Regions from separate parts of the Clostridium fessum genome, predicted to be linked through region 1. Evidence: a T-box and tRNA genes for the amino acid it is inferred to sense, from the RefSeq annotation. Region 1 holds a T-box; the other holds one or more tRNA genes.

Region 1 (15,077 bases):
ATGCCGGGACAGGCGGAAGAAACAGCGGGAACAGGCACGCTTCTGGCGCTTGGAACCTGGTTTATATTTGCCATTTTCTCGATCTTCTGTATGCGTCCGTATGTCCTGACAAGTGCGAATACCCCGGAAGCGATCGAGAGTGCTGTTATCTACGGACAGATTGTCTGTATCGGCAGCATCGGGGCATTTCTGGAAGGAAACTGGACGAAGGTCCATCAGTCGCGGGGCAATATGCACCGTCCGATGGTCGCCCAGACCGTGGGGGCGCTGACGAATATCGTGCTTGACCCGATCCTGATTTTCGGACTCGGTCCGGTGCCGGAGCTGGGAGTCGCGGGTGCTGCCTATGCGACTGTCTGCGGACAGGTGGCAGCTGCGGTCATCACATCGTTTGGCGGGGTTGGCAGATTGCCAGAGCGCACAAAAATGCCGCTCTATATCAAGCAGATCTACTGGTTTGGCTACGCGTCGATTATTATGCAGGCATTATTTACAGTTTATATCGTGATCTTAAATGCGATCCTTGCCGGATTTTCAGATTCGGCAGTGACGGTGCTGGGGCTTTATTATAAAATGCAGACGTTTTTCTTTATCCCGCTGATGGGCTTGCAGACGTGTATCGTTCCGGTGCTCAGCTTTAACTATGCAACCAAGAGCTATGCGAGATGCCGGGAAATTATGCGGGACAGCTATGGATTTTCCTGTGTGTTTATGCTGGTCGGTGTGATCTGCTTCGTTTTCTTTCCGGTGCAGCTGCTCCAGGTTTTTTCAAAGAGCAGTGAGGTCATCGCGATCGGAAAAAATGCATTCCCTATCATCGGGGCAAGTTTTATTCCGGCGGTATTTTCACTGATGACCCCGGTCTTCTTCCAGGCGATCGGAAATGGAAAGATCAGTCTCTTTTTGTCCGTGATGCGCCAGATCTGCTGCCTGATTCCGATTTTCTGGCTGCTGTCGCTGATTGACCTGCGCTTTACCTGGTTTGCATTTCCGATCTCGGAAGTGCTGGTCGGTGTCACGGGAATCGTGCTTTATTACAAGGAAATCAAAAGAGACTTTGATAAAGGAGCAGCATGAGAAAGCACGTAAAAACATAGAAAATAGTTTCGTAGAAAATTTTTAAACGCTTTTAATGAATTGAAAAGGAACCGCCTGGGTCAGTCTATCAACTGGCATCAGGACGGTTCCTTTTTTGAAAGGAGAATGAATGTGACATAAAAAATTGAATGTATGCATTTCGTGTACGTATGAGGCATAATGCCTGTCAGACGAAATGGGTATTTCACGCTTATGCTACAAATGCGTACATCATCACATAATGGCACAGGCTTCCGCCCATGACAAACAGATGGAAAATCTCATGCGAACCGAAATTTTTATGCGTTTCATTGAAAATCGGCAGTTTTAATGCGTAGATAATGCCTCCAGCCGTATAGATGAGTCCGCCGGTCAGCAGCCAGAGAAATGCGCTTTTCGGAAGTGCCAGTACGATTTGACGGAACGCCAGCACGCAGATCCAGCCCATCGCGATGTAAACTAGCGAGGAGAACCACTTCGGGCAGTTGATCCAGAGCGCGTTGACGAGAATCCCGGCAATCGCGATACCCCAGACGAGCGCCAGAAGCCGGTAACCGGCGTTATTTCCAAGGACGATCAGGCAAACCGGTGTGTAAGTTCCGGCAATCAGGATGAAAATCATCATGTGGTCGATCTTACGCAGGATTTTATTAACGTGCTCGGAAATATTAAAGGTGTGGTAGGTCGTGCTGGCGGCATAGAGCAGAATCATGCTGACGATAAACACAGCCAACGCCGCAAGATGGCGCGAATCTGCTTCTCCAGCCGCTTTGTGAAGCAGCGGAACTGCCGCGATCACCGCGCCGATCATCGCGATAAAATGCGTCAGCGCGCTTCCGGGATCCTTTACGTGGAATTTATGATGCTTTGTTTCAACGAGTTCCGTTGTGTCAGATGTATGTTTTTGACTAAAAATCATAGGATAACCTCCTTTGCCGTAATCTCAATAAAGTAATTGTGAATATGATATGTAGTATTTAAAACTACATAGAATGTTTTTATATACTATACATCTTTTCTGAAAAATATGCAAGAGGGGAATGGGATATGTTATAATATAATGTATGAACAGTAACGAAAGGTTTTCACGTTTCGTGTGAGTTGGCAATAAATATATGCAATGGTTTGCATATGAAAATTTTAAAGAAGAGAAAGAAAAAAGGCTCATAGATGATTTGAGAAGTTAAAATGCTCGGGAATCCATGGATGAAGTAGAGAGGAAATCGGTTATGTTAGATATATTATACGAAGATAAAGATATTTTAGTTGTGGTCAAACCAGCTGGAGTTGAGTCGCAGACATCGAGACGCCTGGAGCCGGATATGGTCAGCGAGATAAAAAATTATCTCCACCAGAAGGTGCAGGAGACGAAAAAGTTATCCACAGGATTATCCCCAAAAGCGTCCACAGCCCCGGTGGATCCGTATGTTGGAGTTATCCACCGACTGGACAAGCCGGTGCGCGGTGTGATGGTATATGCCAAGAACCTGAAAGCGGCAGCGCACTTAAGCCGTCAGGTACAGGAGGGAAAACTGGAGAAAATCTATCAGGCGCTCGTATGTGGAAAACCTGTGGATAATGTGGGTAAGTACGTGGATTATCTGTTGAAAGACGGGAAAACGAACACCAGCCGGATTGTGGATAAGTCGGTCGCCGGTGCGAAACGGGCAGAGCTGGAATATCAGATATTAGAAAAAAAAGAACAGGAAGACGGTACCGTGCGTTCACTGGTGGAAATCCATCTTCACACAGGACGCCACCATCAGATACGCGTACAGTTTGCCGCGCATGGGACACCGCTCATGGGAGATACCAAGTATGGCGCACCAGCGGCTGCTTCCGTGGGACGTGCCCGCCGGGAACCGCTGGCGCTGTGCGCGGTCCGTTTATCGTTCCTTCACCCGGTGACGGGAAAAAGAATGGAGTTTTCCACCAAACCGCAATTTGTTCTGTGAGCGAACTTTTCTATAAGTCAAGAAAATAAAAGGTCAAGGGTGAATAGAAGGTAAGACGTGTATATTTTTATCCAGCCTGCCCATACTAGAGTGTGTACAAAGGAAGTACGAATCATAAATGGGCAAAGTCCATGGGTAAGCCCCGGAGCGACTAAAGAGGGCTTACAAAAGAGACCGCAGGAGCCGGGAGAAGCGGGAGCTGACACTGGTTTCCTGTGGTTTTTCGTTGCCATACATCCGGAAAAAAGGGCGTGTAGGTTTAAGGAAAAGACGTTTGTTTGAATGGATGTCTGTAGAAATCATAGAACCATAACGGTGTATGGCATAAAGAAAAAATCGGGAAGGTGGAGCAGACAGATGGCACTCAGCAGAAAACAGAAAAAAGCATTTCTCACAGTAGCAGTCACGGCGGGCGTGTATTTGAGTTTCCGTTACCTGCTGCCGCTTATATTCCCATTTCTGGCAGCGTATCTGATGGCGCTGCTTCTCCAGCCATCGGCAGCATTTCTCGAAAAACGGCTGCGAATCTCCTTCCGCGGGCGCATGATCGGCGTTCCCATCGGTATGATCGGGGGCGTGGAGCTGATTTTGCTGAGCATTTTTCTGGTCGGTCTGCTGGCAGCAGGGGGACGGCGTTTCACGGAGGAGCTGGAACACTTTTTAGAAGAGCTTCCAGGACGGATGGAGGAATTGTCACTGCTCGGACAGCAATTTGAACAGTCGATCGAGCGAGTCCTTCATCTGCCTGCCGGTAAAATCGGGCAGCTCTTTCGCGGAACAGGCTTGCAGGGCGGTGGACAGGTCAAGGAGATCCTGCTGCCGCAGCTCCTTCAGAAATCAGTTCCTGCTGCGGCGGGGATTGTGCGCGCGGTTATTGTGGTTGTTTTATTTTTCATTGCCTCGATTTTGAGTTTACAGGAGATGGACGAACTGCGCCGGAGGCGGTTTGATTCGATGTTTCACCGCGAATTTTTCCTGCTCGGCAGGCGCCTTGCGGTGACAGGAAGCGCATGGCTGAAAACCCAGTCGGTCATTTTCCTGATGACTTCGGCATTTTCGATGGCGGGGCTTTTGCTGATTGGAAATCCATATTACATTCTGGGCGGAATCGGAATCGGGGTTCTGGATGCCCTGCCGATCTTCGGCGCAGGGACGGCGCTGGTGCCGTGGAGTCTTTTTCTCCTGTTTAAGCGGGAGTGGGGACACGCGCTGATTCTCTTCGGGCTGTATCTGCTCTGTTATTTTCTGCGTGAGTTCACGGAGGCGCACCTGATGGGGAAGAAAATGGGGCTGTCGCCGCTTGAAACGCTGGCGGCGATCTATGTGGGCTTGCAGCTGTTCGGTCTGTTTGGATTTCTGCTGGGTCCGATTGGTCTGTTGATTATTAAGGATTTTGTGGAGGAGTATGGGGAAGAGAACGAAGGAGCGGATGCTCATTAAGTAGGCGCTTTTAGAGGAGAAAAGTGGAGTATTGGTGGATGGACGATCTGAAATTGCTTTTGAATGTGGAAATTTAAGGAGATGAAAGGATTTTTTAGAATTGCCGCGAGACAAAAGGATCATATATAATAGATAAGGAATTAAAAACGCATAAAAGTTCTGGAAAACAGCAGAGAAAGAGTTGCTGGAAGATAGCTGGATGTTAAGCTGAAATAAATATGCATATCATTTAATATGGAGGAACAAACGTGAATTTATATACAAAAGAGTCAGGCTCCGGACAGCCGATGGTGCTGCTTCACGGAAATGGAGAGGACAGCTCCTATTTTGTGAACCAGATATCCTTTTTTGAATCAAAATATCTCGTGATTGCGGTGGACACCCGTGGACATGGCAGCTCTCCGCGTGGTCGTGGGACATTTACCTTGGAACGGTTTGCTGATGATTTGAAAGGATTTCTTGACCGCCGGGGACTTAGGCGGATCATTTTGCTGGGGTTCAGCGACGGCGGCAATATTGCGCTGATTTTTGCACTGAAATATCCGGGATATGTCGATCGGCTGATTTTAAATGGAGCGAACTTAAACCCGTTTGGCATGAAGCCGTCCGTGCTGGCGGATGTGGCGCGGGAGTATGTGGGAGTTGTGGGGAAACTCTGGCTGCAGAAAAGCGGCATCGGGCAGATACGGGGAAAAATGCAGATGGCAGCAGGAAAAATGCGGACAGAAAAGCAATTTTCAAAAGAAAACGAAAAACAGAATGGACAGGAAGGACTGAATAAACAACAGAGAAGAAGCTGTCAGAAAGAAAAAATTCCTGAAAATAAGGAAAATGATCGGAAGGCAAATATACACAAAAAAGAGCTTTTATCCTTAATGTTGTATGAACCCTGGATCCGCCCTGAACTTCTCCACCGCCTGAAAATGCCCGTCCTTGTGGTAGCAGGGAGCGACGACATGATCCGCGAATGCCACACGCGCCAAATCGCACGTTCTCTGCCAAACGCAAGGATTCGGCTTTTAGAGGGCACCCATTTTATTGCAGCAGAGAACCCGGACGCATTTAACCAATGTGTTGCATCATTCCTGGAACAGACACAGGGCGGCGAGCTGGCGCAGATGAGCCGAGTCTGGGGCAGCCGGAGAGCCGGAAGGCTGGAGAAGGAGAAGATCCGTCGGGCGGCGGTGCTGGTACCTTTGATTCAGAAAGGCGGGGAGTACCACGTGGTGTTTGAGGTGCGCGCGGGAAGCTTAAAAACTCAGCCGGGCGAAATCTGTTTTCCGGGCGGTGCCGTTGAGCGGGACGAGACACCGAAGCAGGCGGCGATCCGTGAGGCGATGGAAGAACTCTTAATCAGTCGCCGCCAGATTCGCGTTATCGCGCCGTTGGATGTGCTGGAAGCGCCCGGGGCGATGGAGATTTCTCCATTTTTAGGTGCGCTGCAGGGCTACCGCTGGTCATATTCCGAGGCGGAGGTTGATCATACCTTTTCTGTCCCGCTCCGCTGGTTCGCGGAACATGAACCGGAGCGATATGAAACAGAACTTGTGACCGTGCCGGAAGAGACATTCCCGTTTGAAGATGTTCCGGGCGGACGCGATTACCGCTGGCGGCGCGGACATTACGATGTCTACTTCTACCGCCGCGAGGAAGGAATCATCTGGGGGATGACGGCGAAGATTCTGCGGTCACTGGCGGAGATGTACCGGGAGGACATTTTATTAAAATAGGATTCGTAAGATAGGGATAAAAACATTATTTTTTGTTCGGACGCAACCGAGTCAGTGACGACCGAGTAAAAAATGCGAGGCATCGTCAAGACTTGTACAAGGGCGAGTTCCAGCCTTGACAAACCCGACCGATTGGCGTAAAATCATAATACTGTCAGGATTTGCGCGGCTGAGTTTGTGGATGCCGTGGAAGAAATCCGGCGTTTGATTTTAGAACATCAAACAATAAGAAACTAAACAGGCGAAGAGAGGAATCAGTAAACTTTGACACACGTCCAGAGAGAAAGCCGTATGGTGCGAGGCTTTTGTGTCCCTGAAAGTTGAACCGGCCCTGGAGCTGTGCATGAAAATGCAACGTATTTCCGGCGTTAACGGAAGTTAAGTGAGCCAGAATCGGAACGAAATTCTGGTTAAGCAGGGTGGTACCGCCGAAGTTAAGCCATTCGGTCCCTTTGATCGCAGCGATCAGCAGGGATCGGATGGCTTTTTTATTTCTACGAAATAAAAAACAACAATGTACACTCGGCGCAGGGAAATATGGCTGTGATGGCAGTCGCGCCTCGGCGCCAAAATCCGGCAAGCCGGATTTCAATAAAATGTTTTTAACAAGGAGAAACGACATGGCAAAGGAAAAGAAAATGGTAGAAGCCATCACATCGATGGATGAAGATTTCGCCCAGTGGTATACGGACATCGTAAAGAAAGCAGAGCTTTCTGATTACTCCAGTGTAAAGGGCTGCATGATTATCAAACCGGCCGGATATGCGATCTGGGAGAATATCCGCAATGAACTGGACAAGCGCTTTAAGGCAACCGGCGTAGAGAACGTATATCTGCCTATGTTTATTCCGGAAAGTCTTCTGGAAAAAGAGAAAGATCACGTAGAAGGTTTCGCACCGGAAGTAGCGTGGGTGACACAGGGCGGTTTAGAGCCGTTACAGGAGAGAATGTGTGTACGTCCGACTTCCGAGACTCTGTTCTGCGATTTTTATGCACATGACGTACATTCTTACCGCGATCTGCCGAGAAACTACAACCAGTGGGCTTCGGTTGTACGTTGGGAAAAGACCACCCGTCCGTTCCTGCGTTCCAGAGAGTTCTTATGGCAGGAAGGTCATACCGCTCATGCAACCGCTGAGGAAGCACAGGAGCGTACCGAGATGATGTTAAATGTATACGCGGATCTGTGCGAGGACTTCCTGGCAATTCCGGTTATCCGCGGACGCAAGACCGACAAGGAGAAATTTGCCGGTGCAGAGGCAACCTACACGATCGAGTCCCTGATGCACGATGGCAAGGCACTGCAGTCCGGCACCAGCCACAACTTCGGCGATGGATTTGCAAAGGCATTTAACATCCAGTATCTGGATAAGGATAATAAATTAAAATACGTTCATCAGACTTCCTGGGGTATGACAACCCGTATGGTAGGCGCGATCATCATGGTTCATGGTGACAATAATGGTCTGGTTCTGCCGCCGAAGGTAGCTCCGACCCAGGTTATGATCGTTCCGATTCAGCAGGCAAAAGAGGGTGTTCTGGACAAGGCATTTGAGGTAAAAGAGGTTCTGTCCAACTTCCGTGTCAAAGTGGATGATTCCGACAAATCTCCGGGATGGAAGTTCAGCGAGTCCGAGATGCGCGGTATTCCGGTACGTGTCGAGATCGGACCGAGAGATATTGCTGAAAATCAGGCAGTTCTGGTTCGCCGTGATACGCATGAGAAGATTACGGTATCTCTGGATGAGATCGCAGCAAAGGTTGGCGAGCTTCTGGAGACGATTCACCACGATATGTTTGAGCGTGCAAAAGCACACAGAGATTCCCATACTTATGTAGCAACAACACTGGATGAGATGAAGGAGATCGCAGAAAATAAGCCAGGCTTCATCAAGGCAATGTGGTGCGGCAATCAGGAGTGCGAGGATAAACTGAAAGAAGTAGTCGGCGTAACCTCCCGCTGCATCCCGTTCAATCAGGAACATCTGGCTGACACCTGCGTATGCTGCGGCAAGCCGGCAACGAAGATGGTTTACTGGGGTAAGGCATATTAATATGATTCCAAAACGGATAGAAATGCCGGTCCAGGTCGAGGAAATCCTGGGAAAGCTGCGAGAACATGGTTACGAGGCATTTGCAGTCGGCGGCTGTGTCCGCGATGCGATCCTGGGGCGGATTCCCGGTGACTGGGATATCACGACCTCGGCGCACCCGGAGGAGGTGAAGCAGGTGTTCGGTCACACGATCGACACCGGGCTTCAGCACGGTACGGTCACGGTCATGCGTGATCATATCGGATATGAAATAACCACCTACCGGATTGACGGTGAATATGAGGATGGACGCCACCCGAAGGAAGTCGTATTTACTGCCGAACTGCGTGAGGACTTGAGACGGCGTGATTTCACGATCAATGCGATGGCATACAGCCACGAAACGGGAATTGTCGATATTTTCGGCGGGGCGGAGGATCTGGCAGCGCGCCGGATCCGTTGCGTCGGGGATGCGGGAGAACGGTTTACGGAAGATGCGCTCCGGATCCTGCGTGCCGTCCGCTTTTCGGCCCAGCTGGGATTTTCGATAGAGAAAAAGACCTGGCAGGCGCTCTGTGAGCTGGCGCCCTCCCTTGTCCATGTGAGCAAGGAACGGGTGCAGGTGGAGTTGACAAAAACACTCCTGTCCGACCGCCCGGAATTTATCTGGAAAACGGAGGCGGCAGGACTGGCACCGTACATTTCAAAGACATTTCCGGAGGTATTTGCGGCGTGGAAAAAGCAGAAAAGCTGTGCAAAGCAGAGGTTGGAAGAGAAGGTATATTCGAAGGATGTGCCAGCTGCTGACAAGGATGCGATCAAAACGGAAACGGCAGCGCAGCAGGGGCACATGTTCGTGAAACATGAATGTGAGACAGACATGGCGGGGGAAATTTCTGCTGCTGCGGCACATCTGCCAGCAGAAAAAGCCTTGCGCTGGTCGTATTTTCTTGCCCCGGCGGGCGAGGAAACTTGTGTCCGGGTTCTGAGAGAACTTAAGATGGACAACGACACGATCGATAAGGCGAAGATTCTGAGCCGTTTTGCATTCACGCAGATGGAACCGGAGGAAAGCGCTGTCCGCCACGCGATGAGTGCGATGGAAGATACGGTCTTTGACTGGCTGCTTCTCCTTCAGGAAGTTCTGATGCCGGAGCGCATGGATGCGGTGGAAATGGTTCGCTCACTTGCAAGGCAGATCCGGGAGCGCGGTGACTGTATCCGTCTTAAAACTCTGGCGGTAACCGGAAAAGACCTGATTCAGGCAAGCATCCAGCCGGGACCGGCGCTTGGAAAAACGCTGCATCTTCTCTTTGAAAAGGTGCTGGAGAATCCGGCTTGGAATGAGAAAGAGCGGCTTCTGGCTGAGGTGGAAGTGTTGAAACAATCGCAGAATGACAAAACCAGTAAAGCATAAGAAGATTAATAAATAAAAAGAGAAAAGAGGCAAAATCGTTTGGAACCGGCAGGACAAGCCGGACAAACGATTTTGTCTCTTTTCCTTTTGCTTTTTTAACAACAATATTTTCAATCAGAGGATGATTAAAAGAGTTATCCCAATTTCTTATACTCCCTGAAAAACAGCGCTGCCGTCGTCGCCACCGCAATCGTATCTGCCATCGGTTCTGCCACGAACACGCCGAATACCGGATTTGAAACGAAATGCGGCAGGATAAAGATCAGCGGAATCAAAAGCAGCACTTTCCGGAGCAATGCCAGAAAGACGGATGTTTTCGCATTTCCAAGGGCAATAAAAGTCTGCTGGCAGGCGAGCTGGACGGCAAAGAGCAGGGAAGCTGCCATATAGATCCGGAGCGCCCAGATGGTATAGCTGGCAAGGTCTGCGTCGCTGGTAAAGATGGAAATAAAAATCTGTGGAACCAGCATACATAAGAGCCAGAGCAAGGTGGAATAGCAGGCTGCCGAGCGCAGAAGCAGGTGAAACGCTTTTTTCACACGGTCGATATTTTTTGCTCCATAGTTAAAGCTGATGATCGGCTGCGCGCCCTGCGTGAGCCCCTGCAGCGGCAGCATGGAAAACTGCATGACGCTGGAAAGAATCGTCATCGCGCCGACCGCGGTATCGCCGCCATATTTCAACAGGCTGGTGTTAAAGCTGATGGACAGTGCACTTTCTGTAAACTGCATGATAAATGGCGCCAGTCCGAGCGCCAGGCATGGCAGGATAAATTTCTTCTGCGGGCGCAGGTTGCGGAGCCGTATCCGCAGGGTACTATGCGTTCCGGTCAGAAAACGCAGAATCCAGATACAGGAAATACCCTGTGAAAGGATGGTTGCAAGTGCTGCGCCGCGCACATCCAGATGCAGTCCGAAGATAAAGATCGGATCGAGGATGATGTTGCAGAGAGCGCCGATGGCAACGGTAATCATGCCGGTTTTGGCATAACCCTGTGCGTTGATAAAGGCATTGAGTCCGAGCGCCATCTGGACGAAGAAAGTGCCGCAGACGTAGATTTTCATGTAGTTCCAGGCATAGAGAATTGTCTTCTCACTGGCGCCGAACATCAGGAGGATCGGGCGCCCAAAGCCAAGAAACAGGGCGGTCAGGACGAGCGAAATGACGGTCAGCATGAAGGTACAGTTGCCGAGTACCTTTTCAGCAGAATCCTTGTCGCCTTTTCCCATCAGGATCGACGCCTGCGGGGCACCGCCCATGGCGGCGAGCGCGGCAAAAGCGGAAATGCACATGATAATTGGCATTGTGACGCCGACGCCGGTCAGGGCGCTGGGACCGATGTCCGGAATATGGCCGATGTACATGCGGTCAACCATGTTATAGAGAACGTTGATGATCTGTGCGGCAATTGCCGGGAGCGCCAGTTTAAAAAGAAGTGCCCCGATCGGCGCACTGCCGAGATCAGCTTCACGGGATGATGCTGCGCCTGAATGCGGGCGCGTATTTTCATCGTTGGAACGATGAGCGGATTGTATGGACAAAGAGAGCCCTCCTTTTCATTTACAGTAAAATATATTATTTGATTTTTTGCCTGATTGTTGGGACAAATAGCCAGACCGCTTTTTTATCCCAACGTGAATCATTGTAACATACCGTCAAAATGATGGCAATGAACAGAATTTCGTAATCACTCCACATTGGCGATTGTGTGTGATAGTTTGTGCACTGTGTTTCAAATCTGCGATATTTATGCATAAGCATATTTGTAAGCCCCCTCTCATAGGTTAGGAGTAGCAGGCTGGGTGTCTGATGTGCATATTTGCATAATCGTGTGAATGTTGCAATTAACATAGCTGTCAGCAGCTGTGGCCCGGCGTGAAAATGTGCTGTCCACATTCTTTTGGGAAATGGAAAGGCGGGCAGCCGGATAGAGGCAGGAGGGGGAAGCTGTGAACGAGAGAACAACCGAGGTGCTGGAACAGTATGAACTGGAAGTGCAGTCGAAGCGCCGTGGAAGAGGCGCGTGGATCTGCGAGACGAGTCAGGGGTTAAAACTCCTCCGGGAATATAAGGGGACCGTCAAACGTCTTGAATTTGAAGAACAAATCATGAATGTTCTGCAAAATCAGAAAACATGCCGGACCGATCAGTATATGCGGAACCGGGAGGGCGAGCTTTTGTCGGTGGCGGAGGATGGAACGCGGTGTGTTGTGAAGGAATGGTTTTCCGGGCGCGAGTGCAGTGTGCAGAGCGAGGCGGAGGTAGTCCGGGCGGTCGGGCAGATCGCGAAGCTGCACCGGACATTGCGCGGCATTGCGATCGATGAGTCGTGGAATCTGGGGTCAATTCTCACGCGTCCGGCGGTGGCGGAGATGGAGCGCCACAACCGGGAACTTGTCCGTACGCGGAATTATATCCGGAAAAAACGGCGTAAATCGGATTTTGAGAGGGCAGTCAGCGGAAGCTTTGCCATCTTTTATGAGCAGGCGCAGGAAGCAGCAGGCGGGCTGAAAGCGCAGATCGAGCGGAACGGCGAGCCGGAAAACTACCTGTGTCACGGGGATCTGAACCAGCACCATATTTTATTGGCAGAAGAAAATGAGATGGCGGTGATTGAATTTAACCGGATGCACCGGGGCGTCCAGGTCGAAGACCTGTATCATTTTACGCGCAAAATATTGGAAAAGCATGGCTGGGATTTGCGTCTGGGTATGCGGCTGCTGGAGACGTATGATCGTATTCTGCCGTTGAATGCACAGGAGCGGACATACCTCTATTACCTGTTTTTATATCCGGAAAAATACTGGAAACAGTTAAATTTTTATTATAATGCAGGCAAGGCGTGGATTCCAGTCCGCAGCATTGAAAAACTGCAGAAGCTGGAAGAACAGCAGACGGCGCGGAACCTCTTTCTTGAGGCAATCCGATAAGAAATGTTGATTTACATATGCATATAAATTCTTTGGTTAAGCGTATTCGATACATTATGGAGAAACTTTGAAAAGAGAAAAAATAAAGACAAAGAATAGTAACCGAAATTCTCTTTATTTTTCAGAATAATTATACTATAATGGAGAAAAAGAAAGTCATCCTAGAAGAAAGCAGGGGGTAAGTGAATCATGAAGGATTACATGACGATTTACAAAGAATGGCTGGAAAATCCATACTTTGACGAGGCAACGAAAGAGGAATTACGCGCCATTGAGGGCGATGAAAATGAGATTAAAGAGCGTTTCTATATGGATTTGGAGTTTGGTACGGCAGGACTGCGCGGCATCATCGGTGCAGGTATTAACCGGATGAATATCTACACCGTCCGCCGTGCGACCCAGGGACTGGCAAATTACATCATCAAGCAGGGCGGCGCGGCAAAAGGCGTGGCGATCGCATTTGACTCCCGTCATATGTCCCCGGAATTTGCCGAGGAAGCAGCGCTGACACTGGCGGCAAATGGCATCAAGGCGTACCGGTTCGAGACGCTGCGCCCGACGCCGGAGCTTTCCTTTGCCGTCCGCGAGCTTGGCTGCATCGCCGGTATCAACATCACTGCCAGCCACAACCCGCCGGAGTACAACGGCTACAAGGTTTACTGGGAGGACGGCGCACAGTTTACACCGCCGCATGACAAGGGCGTGACTGAGGAAGTTATGGCGATCACCGATCTTTCCACCGTTAAGACGATGGGAGCACAAGAGGCAAAGGCAAAAGGACTCTACGAGATCATCGGTGCAGCGATCGACGACAAATATATTGCACAGGTCAAGGCACAGGTAGTCAATCAGGGCGCGATTGACCGCATGCAGGATCAGATCACGATCGTGTATACACCGCTTCACGGCACGGGCAATATCCCGGCACGCCGTGTGATGAAAGAGCTTGGATTTACCCATGTATATGTGGTTCCTCAGCAGGAGCTTCCAGACGGCGATTTCCCGACCGTCAGCTATCCGAACCCGGAGGCAAAGGAGGCATTTGAATTGGGACTGGCTCTGGCAAAAGAGAAAAATGCAGACCTCGTTCTGGCAACCGATCCGGATGCCGATCGTCTGGGCGTGTATGTCAAAGATACCAAGTCCGGCGAATACATTCCGCTGACCGGCAATATGTCCGGCTCCCTGCTTTGCGAGTATGTGCTCAGCCAGAAACAGGCAAACGGCAAGATTCCGGCAGATGGACAGGTTGTTAAATCCATCGTTACGACGAATCTGGTAGATGCAGTTGCGAAGAATTACGGCGCAGAGCTCATCGAGGTTCTGACCGGATTTAAGTGGATCGGCAAACAGGTTCTTAAAAATGAGCAGGAAGGCAAAGGAACCTATCTGTTTGGCATGGAAGAGAGCTATGGCTGCCTGATCGGTACATACGCACGCGATAAAGATGCCATTTCCGCGACCGCAGCACTCTGCGAGGCAGCTGCCTATTACAAGGAAAAAGGCATGACGCTGTGGGATGCGATGGTCGAGATGTACGAGAAATACGGCTATTATAAAGATGAAGTGAAGTCCATCGGCTTAAAGGGCATCGAGGGACTGGCAAAGATTCAGGAGATCATGGAATATTTCCGCGCCCACACACCGTCCGATTTTGCCGGACATAAAGTGCTGGCTGTCCGCGATTACAAGGCAGATACCGTCAAGGATCTGGCAACCGGCGAGGTAAAACCGACCGGACTTCCATCCTCCAATGTTCTCTACTACGAACTGGAAGACAACGCATGGCTCTGCGTCCGCCCGTCTGGAACCGAGCCGAAGATCAAGTTCTACTACGGCGTGAAAGGTACCTCCCTGGAAGACGCGGCAGCGAAATCAGAGAAGGTAGGCGAGTCTGTGATGGCGATTGTCAATGGACTGCTGTAGAAAAATAAAAAGAAGATGTGAAATAAGTTCCTAAAAGAAATAGGACCATTCGTTCATGCGAAAGGTCCTATTTTTGTGCTATTTTGTTCTTTTAATTCTTTCAACGCCGCTGCAAATTTCGACGAAACCGCAGTAGGATTTCCTCTCAGCAGCCCGCGGCGGTAGAAGGCATGGAGCTTTTTAGTCGGGCGCAGGGACTGGCGGCGGTGTTTGAGTTCTTCTAACCGGGTGCTCAGGCGGGTGAGGCGGTTGTCGAAGGCGATGCGGGCATCGACTTCGGTGCGGACTTCGGCAATGCGCTCGTTGACGCGCTGTTTGGCAGCTTCGATGCGTTCTGCGTTTTCTGCTTTGGCAGCTTCGATGCGGGAGGTGGTTTCTTCTCGAACATCGGACAGGCGTTTTTCGGCGAGTGCCTTGGTCTCAGCCAGGCGCTCTTTGTGTTCGGTGGCAGCCGCCTGCAGCTGTCTGGCAGTCTCGGCGCGTGCGGTTGCCAGACGTTCTTCGGCGTCACTGCGGACGGCGGCAAGTCTGCGGGCGGCTTCTGCCTGGGCGGCTGCCAGTTTTTCGGC
Region 2 (15,077 bases), on a different contig from region 1:
TCCGACCTTTCCCTGCCTGCGTCTTAGCGCAGCTGTCTGCCTGCGAACCACTGCTTTCACAGTTTCCTGCTGACAAACGCCCCGCTTTCGCACTACTTCTGTGCCCGCCATCCCGATTCTGCGCTTTTGCCGATATAACGCATACCGAGGCTCTTCCTAATTTGCAGCCAGAAGAGCCTCGCATCTTTCGTCAAATCCGCACCGGAACAGCCGCAGCTTATCTTGCACATACAGTTGATATAGCAGTTTGAAACGTCATGTTATGCCAGATTACTTATGCTGGTTTCCTCCATCCCATAAGCAAGTCCATTTTTTTGCCTGTTTAACATTGTATAATGAGGTCGGCAAAAAAGCAAGTTATTTCCGTTCGAATTTGTTTACTTTTTCATTTTTTTAACTGAATCAGCTCCAATATCTGGGTACTGGTTCAAATCATATTTATATTATACCCCTGCCGGACCGGACGACTGCACCGGTGACTGGCTTCCGGTTGTCGGAGTCTGTCCATCCGTCGAACCGCCATTTCCCGCCGCATTCTCCTCCGGCAGAACTACCGTGCAGCTTCCGTCTGCCGCTGCCTGCCAGGTATTTCCATCCATCTCGAACGTAATACCTGCGTACATCGCGCCGCTGGCATCCAGGTAATATTTCTTACCGCCAAGATCCAGCCAGCCGGTCTGCATCACGCCGGACTCGTTCATGTAATACCACTTTCCGCCGACTGCCTGCCAGCCCGTCGTCATGGCGCCGGAGCCGTCAAAGTAATACCAGCTTCCGCCCAGGTTCTGCCAGCCCGCCTGCATCGCGCCGGATGCGTTCAGATAATATTTCTTGCCGCCCGTCTCCAGCCAGCCCATCTGCATCAGACCATTGTCCGCCATGAAATACCAGCTCCCATCAACCGCACGCCAGCCCGTCGCCTGCTCGCCCGATGCATCAAAATAACGCCAGCCGCCGTCCAGTGTCTTCCAGCCGGTAATCATATGACCATCCGCCTCCAGATAATACTTTTTGCCTGAAAGCTCCAGCCATCCTTTAGACGGATTGCCCGCCGCATTCATATAGTACCAATTCTGACCATCGTTAATCCACGCCGATTTCTGCATCACATGGTTCTGATAATAGTAACGGTTCCCCGCGATCGTCCGCCAGGTATTGCCCGGAATGATCTGCGTATAATCTTTATACAGATAATCAATATCCACATTGCCGTTCACGCCCTTGACCGAACCGGTGTTGGACGCCTGCCACATCGAGGTCTTTGAATATGTATACTTCTGCTGGTATTTTGCCACCCATATATCATACGAAATCTTCGACATATCGATCTTATTGGCAATCCAGTATTCATTTGCATAGACCATCGGATAATATCCTGCATCCTGAATCCGCTTACAGAACGCGTTGATCACATCGCTGACCTGAGACTGCGTCAGAGTTCCCAGCGTATTAGCATCCTCGGCATCAAAGACAACCGGGAAGGAGATAGGATAATCCTTGATAAGATTCAGGACAAAATCCGCCTCCTGCTGCGCCATTTCGACCGAAGTCGCATACGAATAAATGTACGCGCCCAGCCGCAGCCCTGCCTGGCTCGCATTTGCCGCGTTCATAGCGAAAAACGGATCCACATTACCGCGGAACCGGGTTGCCAGCATCGCAAACTGTACATTATCCGATGCCACCTGGCTCCAATTTACATTCTGCTGCCAGTAAGACACATCCACGCCGCGCGCAATCGCACCGATCCCCTCATTCTCCGTCACCCGGTACACGCCAAGCCCCGATGTGACCGCGCTCACACCTCCATTGGAAACAGAAGTCGAACCGCCAGAGCTGCCTGTACTTCCCGAATTGGAGCTGACCGAACCGCCGCCCGGCCCCGCATTCGAGGATGACGATGTAAGAGAAGAATCTCCCGCCGGTCCTGCCAGCGCTGTCATCGGCTGAAAGCACAGCGCTGCTGCCAGCATGCCAGCCGCTGCCCGTGAAAGCACACGCGCGCCCCCCATCCTTTTTTTGTTCACTCTATTCCGATTCATGCCAAAAAACCTCCTTGATTATCCTTTTATTCCTGTTGTCTGTTCACCATTTTATATACATTTCCCCGCCTGATCCGGCGGGGGCATATGCGAAACAGATATGGTTCATCCACACACTGTGTAACCAACAGCAGGACTTTCCCTATTATAATCTAGTTTAACAGATACTCCCCATCCACTTCAATAGAGAAACTTTAAATAAAATCTGTCAAATTTATTACAGAATGCTTCCCTTTCTGCTAAAAGAATGAAGCCGTCCATGCCAAAAACAGGATTTTCAAGCAGAAAAACACAATAATGCCGGAACAAAGCTTTCCCCCGTTCCGGCATTTCATTTTTGCATATTCAGTTTTCCGCAAAATTCCACTTTTCTTTATTCCTGCAAAGGAACTTCTGTTCTCCTGAAAGATTTTTTCCTATTTCCGATTCCGGTTCATCAGGCGGATAATGTACAGAAACAGGTTGATAAAATCGAGATACAGCTGCAGCGCTGAGAATACCGATGCTTTCTGAAGCAGCTCCGGATCCGCGGAGAAAATCTGGTAATTATCCCGGATCTTGGTTGTATCATAAGCGGTAAAGCCTAAGAATACCACGATACCGGCATAGCAGAGCACTGTCTCAAAGCTGCCTAGATTTAAAAACATTGAAAGCAGACCAAAGAGAATCAGAAACAGCAGTCCGCCAACGAGCAATGGACGGATTCCGCTCAAGTCCAGCTTGAAGATCAGGCTGACGCCCGCCATCATTCCGAAGAACAGCGCGGTCGCCGCAAATACAAACACCATCTCCACAACACCGAAGATCAGGAAATACATCGAGAAAACAACGCCGTTTAAAGCTGCATAGAATAGAAACAGCCCTCTCGCCGCTCCCACCGATAACTTGTGAATCCGGGCACTCAGCCAGATCACCGTCAAAAGCTCCAGTCCCGTCAATGCGAGGGTCGCATACGGAACCTGAAATACATACAAAATCGCTCCCGTCACGTATCCGGCTAATGCGATGCCAAATGTCACAAGAAGCCCTGCAAACATCCATAAATATGTCTTCGCCACATACTGTCCCAGTGTCTCATGGCGTTCCCCCGCCATCTGCCAGGACTCATTCATTGGTTCATAGCCCATAATTCTGCCTCTCTTTCTGACCAGCGGCAAGTGCCTCTGCCCTCTGTTTCGAATCTCCGTTTTATCTGCCGCTTGCGCGGCATCCATCCAGGAAGAAACACTGTCACCTATCTTTTGTAACATAAGAATATCACACTTTCTGAAAAAAATCCAGTACCACCCCGTTTTGTCAATCATTTTCGAAACCATGCATAACTATTTACAGGTTATGAAGCTCCCGCCTCTTTTTCTTCCACGGAAGCGGCACATTCCATTTTTTCAGCGCACTGAAAAAATAATAATAAATATTAAAGAGAACCGTTGTGATCGTCCAGGTCAGCGGATAGCTGAATACTACTGTCAGGATATCCGGGCGGATCGGAACAGCGATCAGGATCCAGACAACCCGCAGGACGCACACGCCCAGCGCCGTCATAATCATCGGAATCCAGCAGTCTCCCACACCGCGCAGTGCGCCGGAATAAATCTCAATACAGAGGTATGTCACAAATGCCGGCACCAGGAAGTGAAGAATCTTCATGCCGATCGCGATTACCTCCGCATCCGTTGTGAACAACAGATAAATATAGCCGCCCGTCAGATACAGGATCGTGCTCAGCCCCACCGTGATAATACAGGAAATTCCCAGGCAGACGTACACGCTGCGTTTCACACGGTCCAGCCGCCCCGCGCCGTAATTTTGTCCGACAAAGGTCGTGATGGAGATCCCCAGCGCATTAATGATCATCCAGTAAGTGCTGTCGATCTTTCCATATGCAGCCCACGCCGCCACCGTGTCTGTTCCCAGTGCATTGACGCTGCTCTGGATCACGAGATTGGAAAAGGAATACATAACCGACTGGAGTCCAGCTGGAAACCCAATCCGGATGATCCGCACCAGAATCACCGGTGTGATCCGCGTTTTCCGGATCTCAAACCGGTACGAGCCATCCGCACGCATCAGCGTTCCCAATACCAGACACGCGCTGACCACCTGGGAAAGGATCGTCGCCACCGCCGCACCACGCACGCCCATCCGAAGTCCTACTACAAACAACAGATCGAGCGCAATGTTTGTAAAACAGCTAATCACAAGGAAATAGAACGGTCTTTTGGAATCACCGATCGCCCGCAGGATTCCAGCACCCATATTATATAAGAGGTTCGCCGTGATTCCGACAAAATAAATGTGCAGATACCCGCTTGCATTGTCCATGATATCCTCCGGCGTCCCCATCAGGCGAAGCGCCGTGTCGGAAAAAAGGAGTCCGCCAACCGTCATAAGGATACCGCACAGCAGCGAAAAGGCAATCGCCGTGTGGACTGCCTCGCTGACCCGCTGACCGCGTCCCGCCCCGTAAAACTGGGCGATGATAACTGTCGCACCCGAAGAAAGTCCTACAAAAAAGCCAACCAGCAGGTTCGTAAGCATCGATGTGCTTCCGCCGACCGCCGCCAGCGCTTCCTTTCCGACAAAACGGCCTACTACCACCGCATCTGCCGTATTATAGAGCTGCTGAAAAAAAGTTCCAAATAAAATTGGGAAGAAAAATAGCAGAAGCTGTTTCCAGATCACTCCCTCTGTGATCGCATTTGCCCGGCCAGTCCCCCCGGGTTGTCTGACTCCCTCTTCCCGTCTGGTATCTTTCATCCAATCCACCCCCCTCTTATGTTCTTTGTCTCTGTTTCCTGTATGCATCCTGCTCACAGATATTTCACCTATAGGAATTCATATGTCTTTTCGTTATTCTTCTCCCGCAAATCCCATTTCCAACTCAATTCAGCTCCGCAATCCGCGAGATCCCCACATAGATATGAGAAATCTTGTACCAGGTAGCAAAATCGACCACGCCCGTCTGCGGAAGTCCAAACACCGACTGGAACGCCCGTACGGACGCCTCCGTTCCGGATCCGTAGATCCCGTCCGGCGTAACCCGCGGGATCGCTGTATACACAGTCGCCACCGCGTCAAGCTGCTGCTGCAGCTGCCGCACCTTATCGCCGCTGGAACCCACCTTAAGCGGTTCCCCCGGATAGGAGATCGGGATTCCTGATATCTGTTCCGCAGTGTTGATGTAAATACTATTTCCATAGAAGCGCCGCAATATCTCGATCGCGCTGTATCCCTGTTCTCCCAGACTGCAGGATCCCCACTGGGTCATCCAGCCCGGGCAGGACACCCGCCGCCCGTCGCAGTACTGCGTCAGAATCGGCTGCCTCACACCGGGGCGGGACAGATAGTTGTCAAAAATGTCATCCACCACCTCTGAGATCGGCTCAAAAATATCGCGCCCGTAAATCCATTTGTGATCGAATGCCGTTGAGGATGTAATCGTAAAATCGTAGCCCTGGTTCCGATACCACTCCGTATACACCCGGTTCAACGTAAACGACATGATTGCCAGCACATTAGCGACGATTGTGCTGCGCGGCCAGGTCGCATAAATCTCGCTCGATGCCACGTTCTTGATATAATCCCGGTATGCCACATAGTAATCTTTTGCGGAGGCATTGGTCGGTGCACCGTCATGCACGACGATCGTCTGCGGCACCACCACGCGGCTCAGCACGATCTCTCCGCTCTCCTGCACTGGTTTTACCTCATCCTCGGCAATCTTGGGCGGATAGGAACCATATAAGGTATGGTCCGGAATCTGGATATTCTCCTCCGCTCCGGTCTGAGCCGGAAGCGGAATCATCCGGATCGGCTGGACTGCCAGCACGCCCGCCAGCACCTCCGTTCCCTTTACCTTCACCGGCCCATAGCCCTCTGCCCGCACTTCCACCGTATAATCCGCATACGGCTTTTCCCGGTTCTGTTCTTCCAGTGAAAGCAACGCAGGAGGCGCCGCTACCGCAATCTCCTCCGTCTGCCCGGATAAATTGGTTCTAAGCACTTCCTGCGTCTGTCCTGATTCTCCATAGCTGATCGAAGCCTCTGCTCCCTTAATTGGAAAATTGTTTTCACTGTTTACCACATCGATCCGCAGATAGCCGTCCTGCATTCCAGTTGTCTCACAGATTCGGACACGGTCGAACGAATGATAGCGCATACACGCAGCCTCGCATTTATTTTACATGGTCATTTACAGTTTATATCCGGCATCTTTTATCTATGCCGGTTTTTAACCGCTTTTTTAATGTTTTACTGCCGTATCTTCCTTGTTTTCCTCTTCTAAATTGCTCGCGTCGCCTCTGCCAGCCACATCTTCTCTTCCTCCATCATATACGGAGACAGCTTCTCATACACGCCCTTATGGTACGCGTTCAAAAGCTCGCGGTCGCGCGCTTCCATAAGCGATACATCGATCGTGTCCAGATCGATCGGAACCCAGGTCAGGTTTTCAAATTTCATGAACTGACCAAATTCATTCTTCACATCCTTCACACAGAGCATCAGATTCTCCGTCCGGATGCCAAATTTTCCTTCCAGATAAAGCCCCGGCTCATCGGAGGTAACCATGCCTTCCTCCAGAACCGCATTTTCAGCAGGCGATGTGAGCAGCCTCCATCGGATGGAATTCGGGCGCTCATGCACACATCCCAGATAGCCGACACCATGCCCTGTTCCATGGTTGAAATCCAGACCGTTTCTCCACAGGAGTTCGCGCGCAATATAGTCCAGGTTGATACCGCGGCAGCCATACATAAACTTCGCATCCAGCAGACGCAGCATCGAACACGCCACCAGCGTACAGCAGCGTTTTTCTTCCTGCGTGATCGGTCCGACCGCGATGGTACGCGTCACATCCGTCGTTCCCTCATAATACTGTCCGCCGGAATCGACCAGATACAGCCCCTTATTCGGCACACTGCTCTTCTCTGTCTCAGAGGCCGTATAATGGCACATCGCCGCGTTCGGTCCCCACGCAGAGATCGTCGTAAAGCTCATATCCAGGCAGTTTTTTTGTTCCAGGCGCAGCTTATCCAGATATTCCCCTGCGGTCCACTCGTCCAGTCCTTTTTCGCCTGCATGTTCCTTCACCCAGCGCAGGAAACGGGTCAATACCAGACCGTCCTGCACATGCACACGGCGCATATTTTCCTGTTCCACTGAATTTTTGACTGCTTTTGCCGCTGCCGTCGGATTCATCGCCTCGATCACTTTCACGCTCGCATCCAGGCACCGGAACAGACGGTAATTGATCTTCGACTTTTCCAATAAAACTCGCTCATAGCGGAATGCGGATGCAATCTGGTATACCGCCTCATATGGCATGATCCGAACGCCCAGTCCATGCAGATAGGCACGTACTTCTTCGTTCAGCGTCTTCTCATGAATAAAGAGGAATAATTCCTGTTTTGTTACAATCAAGTAGGACAATACAACCGGCGTATGTACAATGTCATCACCCCGGATATTTAAAAGCCACGCGATATCATCAAGACTCGTCAGCAGATGCACCGTCGCCTGACGCTTTTTCATCTCCCCGCGCAGATCTGCAATCTTCTCCTCCGCCGATTTTCCCGCATACTTCTCTTCCAGAATCCAGACCGGGTTCATCGGAAGCGCCGGGCGGTCGTCCCAGATGTTTCCAACCAGATCCTCACCCTCCGAAATGCGTACCTTTTTCCCGGACAGTGCTTTCGCGATGCGCTCGCCCTCGGCCGTATCGACCACTCTGCCGTCAAAACCCAGAACACCCTGTTCCGGCATATGTTTTTTCAAAAATTCCAGCGTCGTCGGCACGCCCTCCTGACCGGAGCGGTAAAGTTCCACCCCGCTGCCGGAAAGCTCTGCTGCCGCCTGCACAAAATATCTGCCATCCGTCCAGAGACCTGCGTCCTCCATCGTAATGACCGCCGTTCCCGCCGAACCGGTAAAGCCTGTCATATATTTCCGGCATTTGAAATACCCGCTCACGTATTCCGAGCCATGGAAATCCGATGTTGGAATCAGATATGCGTCCATTCCACGCTCCGCCATCTTCTCGCGAAGCTGTTCAATTCTCGCCCGAACCTCACGTCCCATTTTTCTGCCTCCTGTTGTTTCTCTATTATCCATTTTTCAACGCATCTTTGATCGCCTCCGTGATCGCCTCACTGTACGTCGGATGCGCGCGCATCGCCGTCGAGAGCTGATATGCCGTAAGACCGTTGGCGATCGCCGTTGCCATCTCTCCGATCATGTCCGTCGCACGCGCACACATGATCTGCGCCCCGATCAGCGTGTTGGTATACGCCTCAAAAATCAGGCGCACAAAACCGCGGCTGTTTCTCGCCAGAAGCGCTTTTCCATTTTCCGTCATATATGCCACACCGCACTTGATCTTCATATTATAAAGGCGGGCGTCATTTTCCGTAAATCCAACCGCCGCAATCTCCGGCTCCGTATAAATACAGGTCGGCACAACCGGAAGCACGACATACATACCGTTCGGCACGACCGAAAGCTGCATCCGGTGTCCGCGTCCCGCCAGGTTTTCGACCAGATAAGCCGCATGGGACGCTGCCACATGGGCAAGACGTTTCCGCGCCACGGTATCGCCGATCGCATAGACATTTTCCTGCGTCGTGCGGTAGGTTCCCTTGATGAGCGGACGCCCATTTTCCAGCTGTACCTGACAATCGTCCGCCAGAACCTTCGACATATTCGGGCGTCTGCCGACTGCCACCAGCACGCGGTCCGCCGGGCTTTCCTTCCAGCCGCGCTCACAACGGTAATTGACCGACACCGTGTCGTTGCCGCGATCCTTGATCTCCATGACCTGTACATTGCAGTGGACTTCAATACCCTTAGAACGCAGATTTGCTTCCATCTGCTCGGAAATCATCGGATCCATCGACTCCAGCAGACGGTTTGCCTGCTCCAAAAGCGTCACGCGGGAACCGAGCGCCGCGAAGATCGTCGCGATCTCCACACCGATGACACCGCCGCCGATGACCGTCAGACAGTCAAAATTCCAGTCATCCATCCGCAGAATATCACGGCTTGTCATAACCTGCGGCAGATCAATTCCCGGGATATCCGGAATCACAGGGCTGGAACCGGTTGCCAGAATCACATTTTTTCCTTTCAGCGTCAATGCGCCTTTGGAGGTCGTCACACGCACCACATTATCCGCATGCAGGCGCGCATCGCCGTGAATCATCTCCACCTCCGCTTTTTCTAACATTCCCTGAATCATTGAGCGGAATGATTCCACGGACTCATTTTTATAAATCTGCATCTGCCGCCAGTCAAAGCTGACCTTCTCCGCCACGATGCCAAACCGGAATGCTTTCAACATATCCCGGTAGACTGCCGTCGCCTGCAGAAGCGCCTTGGCAGGAATACAGCCGGTATTGACGCATGAGCCGCCCAGCGCTTTTTTCTCGATCAGGACTGCATCCATCCCCATCGCCGCCGCACGCAGCGCTGCCGTATATCCCGCCGGTCCCGCACCGATAATAATTAAATCATAGATATGATCCGCCATATAAATATCCTATCCTCTCATTCTATGGGCTTCCCATTACATAAAAAGAATGTGCCTTTTTGTGTAATAGGGAATTCTAATGAATTTCTTATTACACAAAAAACTGCCGCAGAAAATCACTTTCCCGGGCAGCTTTTCATCAATTTTATTTTTACAGCAGATGAATGTTGTGAGCCTCTGCCTCTGCGCGCACACCGTCCGGCCAGATCGACGCCTGCACCTCTCCGATATGTGCTTTCCGCAGGAAGAACATACAGATACGGGACTGACCGATACCGCCGCCGACTGTATACGGAAGCTCTCCCTCCAGAACTGCTTTCTGGAATGGCAGCTCCGCGCGTTCCTCACATCCCGCCTTTACCAGCTGCTCTTTCAGGGAATCCTCATCAACACGGATACCCATGGAAGAAAGCTCCAGTCCGATATCCAGAACTGGATAATATACCAGAATATCGCCGTTTAATTTCCAGTCATCATAGTCCGGGGCACGACCATCGTGCTTCTCACCAGATTTCATCTTGTCACCAATCTGCTCGATAAATACCGCACCGTGCAGCTTCGCAATCTTGTACTCGCGCTCCTTCGGTGTGCAATCCGGATACATATCTTCCAGCTCCTGGGTCGTCACAAATGTGATATTTTCCGGAAGATAACGTCCAATGTACTCATACTCATATGCCATATAGTCCTCGGTCACTTTCAGTGCCTTGTAAACCGAACGGACAATGGATTCCAGTGTCTCACGGGTACGATCTTTTTTACTGATGATCTTCTCCCAGTCCCACTGATCCACATAAATGGAATGGATGTTGTCTGTATCCTCATCACGACGGATCGCGCTCATGTCGGTGTAAAGGCCTTCACCTTCCTGAAATCCGTACTCTTTTAATGCCTGACGTTTCCATTTGGCGAGAGAATGTACAATCTCAGCCTTCCGATCCTTCTGCTCCAGAATTCCAAAGGATACCGGGCGCTCTACGCCGTTTAAGTTATCGTTCAGACCAGATTCCGGCAGTACAAAAAGCGGTGCGGACACACGGGTCAGATTGAGCTGTTTTGCCAGTTCTCTCTGAAAAAAGTCCTTGATTTCCTTGATAGCAACCTGTGTTTCTCTCAAATCCAATACCGGTTTATAACCAGCCGGAGTAATTAAATGTTCCATCTGTTACATCCTCTCTTTTTTCCCGGTGCGTGTCCGGTTCCCTGCCGCACTGCCGATTTCTGCAGCCGCAGTTCATCCTTTTAGTCAAAGCTTGCAGGCACGCGCCTTTTAAGTCATTTCTTGTTATTGTACTGCATGAAATTTCTACTCAAAGAAACTCACCTGTGGACAATAACCGTTTGGTAGCTATTATATCATTTATATAGGAAAATGGGAACAGGTAAAATAGGAAAATAACTTCTTTAAAATAAATGAAGGTGTTCGCACGCTTTATAAATTCCATCTTCCCCGATCGGTGCCGTCACGTAATCAGCTACTTTTTTAAGCGCATCCACTGCATTTCCCATCGCCACGCCGATGCCGGCTTCCTGCACAACCTCAATATCATTCATGCTGTCGCCAAATGCCACTGTATCGGAGAGATCTTCTTTTTCTCCAAAATACACCGCCAGCCTGCGGAGTCCGTCCGCCTTGGAATTGCCTTTCTCGACCACATCCGCGCCATGTCCGCTCGCAAACATCGGCAATTTCAGGGTCGGAAATTCCCGTTCCATCTCCTTCACCTGTTCACGGCTGCCGACAAACGCCAGTGTCCGGACCGGCATCGTGAGCATCTTCCACGGATCCTGGAACTGCCGCCCGCAGCTTCCCCAGAAGCGGATATCATTAGCCGCAATGATCTCCGGATGGATATAGTAATCTTCATTCCCCACCGTCATGCCGATTCCGAAGCCCTTTTCATCGCAAAAACTCAGCACCCGGCGCAGGAGTTTCGGATCAAAGATGTGCTCAAACAGCAGCTTATCTCCCACTGTGATCTTCGTCCCGTTCATATGTACAATCGCATCCGGACGGACGATGTCCCGGTACGATGTACTGTAATAATTATCCATATCGCGCCCCGTTGCCAGCACAATCCTGTGCTTCGGGCGCAGCTTTTCAATCGCCTCCAGCGCACTCGGTGTGATCTGATCCGTCCGGTGGTCTAAGAGGGTCATGTCGAGGTCAAAACTTATCATGATGTTCTCCTTGGGGTTGGTTACTACAAAAGGTCACAGCCGAAGACTCTGCTATGACCTTTTCTTTTAATTATCCACGTTTTCATCATACCATTTTTCAAATTTGGAGTCAATATTGGGAAAATTTTCATTCTGTTGATCCATTCCATTGATTCGTAAAATTCCACTCAACCATCAAAATTACATCAAAAAACAAACATCCGGCAGCGAAAATTTAGAAGTCATAGTTGATTTTTGATGTAATTTTGATATAATGATACGCATATGATGTTGAGGGCAAAAGCTTTTGACCCCTCTGATACCGAATTGCTCTGCACTGCGTGCTCCCGCAATTCTCAAAAACATTCGCAATTCGCTCATTTTTCTTTGAAAAATGGCTACTTACTCATGTTTTTGGCGGGTCCCAAGGTCAAAAATTCTCCTGCAAGCAAGCTTGCGTCGAACTTCTGACCTTTTGACCCTGGTATCATGCATATAATATTTCAACAAATGGCGGTATATGTCAGCTGAACATTTGGCAAAGTACAGCTATGATTTATTTTCGGGGTATGGCGTAGCTTGGTAGCGCGCTCGGCTGGGGGCCGAGAGGTCGCAGGTTCAAATCCTGTTGCCCCGATTTTTAGCGTATTCTTAGAGTTCTTAATAACTGAAGGGAAGAAAGCCGGGCAGCTCTCACCGCCCGGCTTTCTTTCCCTCAGTTCACACCTCGTGCAAATTGAATCGCCCTCTCTAGTTTCCGCAGCCACAGCCGCCATTATTGCCGCAGCCGCAACCAGACTGGCTGTCTCTTCCGGCATCATAGCCATCCCGATAGCCGATTGCATAACCATCGTTGAAACCTCTCCGATAGGAATTTCTTCCGTTATTTCCACAGCTATTCCAGCCCCATCCATTATTTCCACAGCCGCCGCATCCTCCGCAGTGTCCACAACCATTACCCCAAGACCAACACATATGATAATCTCCTTTTCATTTTTCATTGATACTATATCATATGCCTGTCAACGCAAAGTGTGTCCCACTTCCCCGGAAGCCACACTGTCAGCCGTTTCAAGCATCTGTCCCAAAACAAGCCACCAGCCATTTTCTCTGCATCATGGCAGCAAAAATGGGCGCATGCCAGACACATCACGCCCACTTTTATCTACTTACACCCGGAAGTTCCGGCTCTTAAACACATACACATGTGCGAACAGTGTCACCAGCACAACTGCCGCCAGCACCAGATCGCCCGTACCGCCGCCCAGATGAAACGCCATGCCAAACAGCGACAGCGTATCAATCGCAAACAGCCATTTTTCAACCGCATACACCTTTTTCAGGTTATATTTCTTCGGATCGATCGAATCCGATATAAAAATCAGGAAATCTTTGCCGCAGAACAAATCAATTGTCTCTGCCAGTCCCAGACACCCCGTTAAAAAGAACAGTATATCCATCCGCATTCTCCTTCCCTAGAACCGCTTCCAGGTTTCCCTTGAAAACAGCAGAAGTACCGGGAAAATCTCCAGACGTCCTGCCAGCATATCAAAAATCAGAACCACTTTTGAGAAATTACTGAAAAATCCAAAGTTTCCGGTCGGTCCGACCAGCGCCAGACCCGGTCCGATATTATTAAACGTAGCCGTAACCGCCGTAAAATTCGTCACCAGATCGTATTCATCCAGAGAAATCAGCAGAACAGATACCGTAAAAATGAGCACATACGCAACCATAAACACATTCGTCGAGCGCACAACCTCATGCTCCACGATCTTTCCATCCATTTTGATCTTCTCCACTGCACTCGGGTGCAGGTACTGTTTCAGTTCCTTTTTTACCGATTTAAGCAGAATCAAAACACGCGACACCTTGATACCGCCTCCGGTACTGCCCGCGCAGGCGCCGATAAACATCAAAAGTACCATAATCGTTCTTGAAAGCTGCGGCCATTTATCAAAATCCACCGTGGCATAACCGGTCGTCGTGATAATCGAACCGACCTGGAATGCCGCATCCTGGAATGCCTGCAGTGCATTGCCGCAGAGTGCTACCGTATTGACTGTAATGATGCCAATCGCCGATGCAATGATTAGAAAATATGCCCGGACCTCCTGCATTTTAAAGGCCTGTCCCATCTTCCGCATCAGCAGAAAGAAGTAAAAGTTAAAGTTCACTCCGAACAGAATCATAAACACCGTCACGACATTTTTCTGAAATGCCGTGTAGCTCGCCAGACTATCATTCCGGATTGCAAAACCACCCGTACCTGCTGTTCCGACCGTGATCGTGATCGCGTCGAAAATCGGCATTTTCCCAAGAATCAGAATCACAGCCTCAAGAATCGTCATTCCCAGATAAATCTGGTATAACAGCTTCGCCGTCATCTGAACCTTCGGAACGAGACGGCTCACGATGGGTCCTGGGCTCTCCGCCTTCATCAAATTCATATGGGAACCGCCCACCATCGGCAGGACACTCAGAAGGAATACCAGAACGCCCATACCGCCGATCCAGTGCGTAAAACTCCGCCAGAATAATAAGCATTTCGGCAGCTGCTCCACATTGCTCAGAATACTTGCACCGGTCGTCGTAAAGCCCGATACCGTCTCAAACAAGGCATCGATCGGATTTGGAATATAGCCGCTTAATACAAACGGCACTGCTCCCATCACACTGAGTAAAACCCAGCTTAGAGAAACCGCCACAAAGCTCTCCGCCACATAAAAGATCTGATTTTTCGGTTTCCGGCGTACCAGAAGCATACCAACCATCAGGCATACTGCCATCGTTGCCAGAAAACACCATACCTCTGACTCACGGTAAATCAGTGCCACTACCGTCGGAAGCACCATAAAAGCCGCCTCAAAATTCAGGATCCAGCCTATGATATAAAATACAATTGAATAATTCATCTATGCCGCCTACTTTCTCAGGATGTCGCGGATATCCCGCAGACCTTTCTGACTCGTCAGGACGATCACTGTATCGCCCTGCTGGATGCAGTCCTGTCCACGCGCGATCTTGATATTGCCGCCGCGGTTGATGCATCCGATCAGCAGGTTGTTCTTGAGATTCAGATTCATCAGCGGAATGCCCGTCACTTCCGACTCCTCGCGGATCACAAACTCCAGCGCTTCCGCCCGGCTGTCGAGAATATGGTACAACGTCTCCACATTGCTGCCGATGGTATTCTGCATCGCGCGCACATACTGTAAAATGTAGTCCGCCGTGATGTATTTCGGATAAATCAGACTTCCCAGATCCAGCTTGCTGATCAGCTCGTCAAAGGCGATCCGATTAACCTTTGTCACCAGCTTCGCGCTGGAATTTTCCTTCGCATACAGCGC

Evidence for each region. The T-box of region 1 lies ahead of proS (proline--tRNA ligase). A T-box ahead of a tRNA ligase gene usually reads a tRNA of that ligase, here a tRNA-Pro.
Region 2: it has a tRNA-Pro gene. The T-box ahead of proS (proline--tRNA ligase) is inferred to sense a tRNA for this amino acid. The anticodon was not compared.

Annotation. Positions count from the first base shown of each region.
Region 1 covers NZ_JAQEQF010000008.1:12,941-28,017, reverse strand. Annotated here, with positions in the region: gene PG862_RS10780 (MATE family efflux transporter) at 1-1,077, shown strand, start outside; gene trhA (PAQR family membrane homeostasis protein TrhA) at 1,289-1,996, opposite strand; gene PG862_RS10770 (RluA family pseudouridine synthase) at 2,307-3,032, shown strand; gene PG862_RS10765 (AI-2E family transporter) at 3,390-4,472, shown strand; gene PG862_RS10760 (alpha/beta fold hydrolase) at 4,721-6,202, shown strand; T-box leader at 6,438-6,657, shown strand; gene proS (proline--tRNA ligase) at 6,823-8,256, shown strand; gene PG862_RS10750 (CCA tRNA nucleotidyltransferase) at 8,258-9,652, shown strand; gene PG862_RS10745 (MATE family efflux transporter) at 9,787-11,187, opposite strand; gene PG862_RS10740 (phosphotransferase) at 11,602-12,582, shown strand; gene PG862_RS10735 (phospho-sugar mutase) at 12,772-14,508, shown strand; gene PG862_RS10730 (putative ABC transporter permease) at 14,562-15,077, opposite strand, start outside.
Region 2 covers NZ_JAQEQF010000012.1:30,782-45,858, forward strand. Annotated here, with positions in the region: gene PG862_RS13440 (GH25 family lysozyme) at 444-2,042, opposite strand; gene PG862_RS13445 (Bax inhibitor-1/YccA family protein) at 2,459-3,169, opposite strand; gene PG862_RS13450 (MATE family efflux transporter) at 3,369-4,799, opposite strand; gene PG862_RS13455 (peptidoglycan-binding protein) at 4,924-6,201, opposite strand; gene PG862_RS13460 (aminopeptidase P family N-terminal domain-containing protein) at 6,324-8,120, opposite strand; gene lpdA (dihydrolipoyl dehydrogenase) at 8,146-9,567, opposite strand; gene asnA (aspartate--ammonia ligase) at 9,719-10,729, opposite strand; gene PG862_RS13475 (HAD family hydrolase) at 10,972-11,748, opposite strand; tRNA gene PG862_RS13480 (tRNA-Pro) at 12,291-12,364, shown strand; gene PG862_RS13485 (hypothetical protein) at 12,478-12,702, opposite strand; gene PG862_RS13490 (hypothetical protein) at 12,897-13,187, opposite strand; gene PG862_RS13495 (TrkH family potassium uptake protein) at 13,203-14,642, opposite strand; gene trkA (Trk system potassium transporter TrkA) at 14,652-15,077, opposite strand, start outside.